DNA from 2 places in the Methylobacterium sp. EM32 genome. Region 2 is predicted to be linked to the other one. Evidence: predicted binding sites of a transcription regulator. Region 2 holds the regulator's gene; the other holds the start of a gene.
The links. The regulator LexA, encoded in region 2, represses DNA repair genes until DNA is damaged. The targets are predictions, from matches to a motif close to TGTTCNNNNTGTGTTCNG.
Positions count from the first base shown of each region.

Region 1: a site for LexA is predicted at 1,750-1,767, ahead of ABZT49_RS31485 (UvrD-helicase domain-containing protein). Genes of this name have one in related genera too.

Region 1 is NZ_JBEXZS010000251.1:6,456-9,394, reverse strand. Features, by position in the region: gene ABZT49_RS31485 (UvrD-helicase domain-containing protein) at 1-1,738, opposite strand, end outside; gene ABZT49_RS31480 (hypothetical protein) at 1,887-2,135, shown strand; gene ABZT49_RS31475 (thioesterase family protein) at 2,211-2,774, opposite strand.
Region 2 is NZ_JBEXZS010000062.1:14,957-17,895, reverse strand. Features, by position in the region: gene ABZT49_RS09440 (NCS2 family permease) at 1-1,102, shown strand, start outside; gene lexA (transcriptional repressor LexA) at 1,196-1,948, opposite strand; gene ABZT49_RS09430 (hypothetical protein) at 2,137-2,418, opposite strand; gene uvrB (excinuclease ABC subunit UvrB) at 2,774-2,939, opposite strand, start outside.

The DNA of each region.
Region 1 (2,939 bases), on a different contig from region 2:
CCTTCGCCGCGTGGAGCGTCATCAGGCTCACCCGGTCGCCGCCCTCGGCCTCGTTGGCGTCCATCACCAGGGAGACGTGCTCGAGGAATCCGGCGAGGTCCGGGAACTCCTCCATCGAGCGCACCAGCTCCTTCAGGTTCTCCAGGCGGCCGGCGGCGTCGGCGGTGCGCTCCTTCTGCCACATCTCGGTGTAGCCGGATTCCTCCAGGATCGTCTGGGCCACCTCGGTGTGCGGCTGGTCCTCCAGGAGCTTGGCCCAGCGGGAGAAGCTCTGGCACAGGGCGCGCACCGTGGAGCGGGGCTTCGGCTTCAGCTCCTCGGTCTCGCTCATCATGCGGGCGGCCTGGAGCAGCGGCACCTTGGCGCGGCGGGCGAGCCCGTGCAGGGCCTGGAGCGTCGCGTCGCCGAGGCCGCGCTTCGGCGTGTTGAAGATCCGCTCGAAGGCGAGGTCGTCGGAGCCGTTGGCGACGATGCGGAGATACGCCAGCGCGTCGCGGATCTCGGCCCGCTCGTAGAAGCGCGGGCCGCCGACCACCCGGTAGGGCAGGCCGAGCTGGACGAAGCGGTCCTCGATCTCGCGCATCTGGGCCGAGATGCGCACCAGCACGGCGATCTCGGCGAGCTTGTGGCCCTTGGCCTGCAGGCTCTCGATCTCCTCGCAGACGAGGCGCGCTTCTTCTTCCGAATCCCAGGCGCCGGTGACCGTGACCTTCTCGCCCTCCGGGCTGTCGGTGCGCAGGGTCTTGCCCAGCCGGCCCTCGTTATGGGCGATCAGCACCGAGGCGGCGACCAGGATATGGCCGGTCGAGCGGTAGTTGTTCTCCAGCCGCACCACCAGGGCACCCGGGAAGTCGTGCTCGAAGCGCAGGATGTTGTCGACCTCGGCGCCGCGCCAGCCGTAGATCGACTGGTCGTCGTCGCCGACGCAGGCGACGTTGCGGTGGCCCTGGGCGAGGAGGCGCAGCCAGAGGTACTGGGCGACGTTGGTGTCCTGGTACTCGTCGACCAGGATGTAGCGGAAGCGCTGCTGATAGTTGGTCAGCACGTCCGGATTCTCGCGCCACAGCCGCAGGCAGAGCAGCAGCAGGTCGCCGAAATCGACCGCGTTGAGCGACTTCAACCGCTCCTGGTAGGCGGCGTAGAGCCCGCCCCCCTTGCCGAAGCCGAAGGCCGAGGCCTCGCCCGCCGGCACCTGCTCAGGCGACAGGCCGCGATTCTTCCAGCCGTCGATCGTGCCGGCGAGGCTGCGCGCGGGCCAGCGCTTCTCGTCGAGATCGGCCGCGGCGATCACCTGTTTCAGGAGCCGCAGCTGGTCGTCGGTGCCGAGGATGGTGAAGTCGGAGCGCAGGCCGACCAGCTCGGCGTGGCGGCGCAGGATCTTGGTGCCGATGGCGTGGAAGGTGCCGAGCCACGGCATCCCCTCCCCGGCCGGGCCGATCAGCGCGCCGATGCGCTCCTTCATCTCCCGGGCGGCCTTGTTGGTGAAGGTCACCGCCAGGATGTCGAAGGGCCGGGCGCGCCCGGTCGAGATCAGGTGGGCGATGCGGGTCGTCAGCACCCGGGTCTTGCCGGTGCCGGCGCCGGCCAGCACCAGGACCGGGCCCTCCGTCGCCTCGACGGCGCGGCGCTGCTCGGGATTGAGCCCCGTGAGGTAGGAGGCGTCCTGCGGCACCACCGCGGCGCGGGCGCGGGCGGAGATCGAGATGGGGGCAGTCCCGTCCGGGATGTCGCGAGTCATGCCCGCATCACTGGACCAAAACGCGAACGGCGTCGAGGGTGGGTCGCGCATCCCTCTTTCACCAAGCGCCGAAACCCTTGCACCGGAACCTTGCAGGGGTCCCGGCGTCGTCTCCCACGGACAGGCCCTCGCTATGACAAGGATTCCGATGCGCGCCCACAGCCTCCTGATCCTGGCGCTCGCCGCCGCGCCGCTCCCGGCGCTGGCGCAGAACCAGGTTCCCGCCAACCGCTCCCAGCAGGCCGTCGAGGGGATCAACCGCTCGATCACGTCCGGTGCCGAGACGCGGAGCATCCAGCAGCAGAACCGGTTCGAGACCAACCAGCTTCAGGGGCAGATCCGGAGCCAGCAGGCCACACCGCCGCCGCCCGCGCCGATCGTGGTCCCGCGGCGCTGACGCCGGACTGCTAGTTCGGCGGCGCTGCCGCGCCGTATGGCCGGTTTTGTGGCACCGACGCGCCGGGCCCGGGCCTCAGTGCCTGACCCGCGCGCCGGCAGCCGCGAAGGCGATCGCCTCCGGCCGCGGATGGCTGCGGTCCGGGATGCCGATCACCCGACCGAGATCGTCGGGCCGCGGCAGCCGGGCATGCGAGCCGAGCATGACCGAGAGATTGGCCTGGATGTCCTCCGGGAACGGCGCCACGCGCCGCGTCACCGGGTCGACGTGGAGGGACAGGTTCTCCGAGGTGGCGGCGACCCAGCCTTCGGTGGCGTGGCGGATCTCGGAATAGAAGTGGATCCGCTTCTCATCGAAGGCGATGAGCTGCAGCGTCACCCGCACCGGGTCGTCGAGGACCAGTTCGCGGCGATAGCGCACATGGACCTCGGCGGCGAAGGTCGTACCGCGTCCGGTTTCCATATAGTCGGGCCCGAGGCCGACCACGCCGAACGCCTCGTCCACCGCCCGGTCGAATAGGACATGGTAATAGGCCATGTTCAGGTGGCCGTTGTAATCGATCCAGCCCGGCTCGATCACCATCGTGGACGACACGAACGGCGCGAAGAAGAAGACCGAGGCGGGACGGTCGTCAGCCATTGTGGGGCTCCCGGTGAGCGCAAGCGGGATGACAAGGGCGCCCTGGGACGTACCACGCTTGGGGAAGGGATGCATCCCCGGATGCGTTGCACCTTGGGGCAAGGTGTCAGCCCCGGAGCGCACTTCTCCGTGACCGGGCGCCCGGATATGCCGGCCGGGACACGG
Region 2 (2,939 bases):
GTTCTACGCCAACTACCCGATCGCGCTCGCGCCGGGCATGGGGCTCAACGCCTACTTCGCCTACGTGGTGGTGCTCCAGATGGGCTACACCTGGCAGGCGGCGCTCGGCGCGGTGTTCATCTCCGGCCTGCTCTTCATGGTCGTCACCCTGACGGGCCTGCGCAGGATCATCGTCGAGGGTATCCCGCGCTCGATGCGCATCGCCATCACGGTCGGCATCGGGCTCTTCCTGGCGATCATCGCGCTCAAGAGCGCCGGCGTGGTGGCGGCGAGCCCGGCGACCTTCGTCACCCTCGGCGACCTGCACAAGCCGAGCACGGTGCTGGCGGTTTTGGGCTTCCTGATCGTCGCGGTGCTCTCGGTGCGCAAGGTGCGGGGCGCGCTGCTCGCCGGCATCCTGACGGTCACGGCGTTGAGCTTCATCGTCGCCGACAACACCTTCCAGGGCGTCGCCTCGCTGCCGCCCTCGATCGCCCCGACCCTGTTCGCCCTCGACATCAAAGGCGCGCTGTCGGGCGGGCTGCTCAACGTGATCCTGGTGTTCTTCCTCGTCGAACTGTTCGACGCCACCGGCACGCTGATGGGCGTCGCCAACCGGGCGGGCCTCCTCACCGAGGGCAAGATGGAGCGCCTCGACAAGGCCTTGATGGCGGATTCGTCGTCGATCTTCGTCGGCTCGCTCCTCGGCACGTCGAGCACCACGGCGTATCTCGAGAGCGCGTCGGGCGTCGAGGAGGGCGGCCGCACCGGGCTCACCGCCGCGACCGTGGCGGTTTTATTCCTCGCCTGCCTGTTCTTCGCGCCGCTTGCCGGTTCAGTCCCGGCCTACGCCACGGCGCCGGCCCTGTTCTACGTCGCCTGCCTGATGCTGCACGAACTGGTCGATCTCGACTGGGACGACCTGACCGAGGTACTGCCGGCCTGCGTCACCGCTTTGCTCATGCCCTTCACCTACTCAATCGCCAACGGCGTCGCCTTCGGCTTCATCACCTACGCGGTGATCAAGCTGCTCACCGGCCGCTTCCGCGACGTGAAGCCGGTGGTGTGGGTGATCGCAGGCGTGTTCCTGTTCAAGTTCGTGGCGACGGGCAGCGCGCACTGACGGGCGCTGCCCCTCTCCCGACCCCTGCTGACGCAGGGGCCACCCTCCCCCGCAGAGGGGGAGGGTTTATCCGGCGCCACGTCCAAAAAGGTCTCAGTACTTCCGGACCAAGCTCACCAGCCGGCCCTGGATCCGCACCCGGTCCGGCCCGAGCACCCTCGTCTCGTAGGCCGGGTTGGCGGCCTCCAGCGCGATCGAGGAGCCGCGGCGGCGCAAGCGCTTGAGGGTCGCCTCCTCGTCGTCGATCAGCGCCACGATGATGTCACCGGTATTCGCGGTCTCCTGGCGGCGGATCACCACCAGGTCGCCGTCGAGGATGCCGGCTTCGATCATCGAGTCGCCGCGCACCTCGAGCGCGTAATGCTCGCCGCTGGTGAGGAAGTCCGGCGACATCGCCACCGAGCGGCTCTGGCTCTGGATCGCCGAGATCGGCGTACCGGCGGCGATCCGGCCCATCACCGGCACGCTGACCGATTGGCCGTTCTCGTCCGACGCCGACGCCATGGCGGGGATGCCGGCGGGCCGCTTCGGCTCGTGGGCGCGACCGCCCTCGACCACGCTCGGGTTGAAGCGCACGACCTCGGCGCCGGATCCGTGCCCCACGGGCGCGGCCGCCACGGGCCCGGTCACCGCCTCGGGCAGGCGGATCACCTCGATCGCCCGGGCCCGGTTCGGCAGGCGGCGCAGGAAGCCCCGCTCCTCCAGGGCCGTGATCAGCCGGTGGATGCCCGATTTCGACTTGAGGTCGAGGGCGTCCTTCATCTCGTCGAAGGACGGGGGGACACCCGTCTCGCGCATTCTCTGCTGAATGAAGCGGAGCAGGTCCAACTGCTTACGCGTGAGCATGTGACACTCTCATCCCCGCGCTGGCGCGCTCCGGAAACAAATCGCGAACATGGTAAGCGTTCCGCAAGTGTTCTGCAAGCGGGTCTGGAACTGCGGCGGGAGAACGCAGCAGAGGGGAGAGATCCGGGTCGATTCGAGCGATGTCGGGCAGGCAAACCCGGCCCGTCGCCCGGGAGAACGACGCTCTGCTACCGGCGGGTGGGTGCCGGCCGATGGGTGAAGAGCGGATTCGGCGGCGGCTCCGCGGTCGCGGAGAGCGGCCGGTGGAAGGCGTCTTGCAGGGAATCGACATGGGCCGGGGGAGCGACCGCGCCGTCGCTGCCAGCGGCGGGAGCGGGGGGCTGGCCGGCGATGACCTGGGGCAGCCGCAGGCCGCCGGGGCCGACCGTGGTCTGCGCCGCTTGGGCGAGCGCCGGCACGGGAAGCAGGAGAGCCGTGACGATGCCGGCCCCCAGGATCATCGATGTCATCCGCCGCTCTCCTCTCGTTGAGGGCCGTGTACACGCGAGGGGCCGGAGCGGTTCCACCCGATCCAGACCAACTTGCAGGGGCTGTTCAAGTCGGCAGACCGAATGCAACCCTCCGCGTCATCCCGGGGCCGCGAAAGCGCAACCCGGGATCCATAACCGCTGACATTGGAGAAAGAGGCGGATCGCGCTCGACGTCATCCTGCACCGTCAGCGGCTATGGATCCCGGGTTCTCGGCTGCGCCGAGCCCCGGGATGACACCGAGATTGGTCGACCAGTGTAGCAGATCGACGATGCCGCCGATCAAGCAGGCTCCAGGAGGCAGGTGGGGCGGACAGTCAATCCGGATACAGCCCCTCACCCCCGCCCCTTGCGCCCCTTGTATTTCGGCCGCTGGCCCGGGAAGCCCTGCGTCGAGCGGCCGGTCGGACGCTCGGCGTAGGTGAAGGGCACCTCGCGGTCGGTGCCCGGGCCCATGTCGTCGAGGTCGGGCTCGCGGATGCGGGTGCCCTCGTCGGAGGTG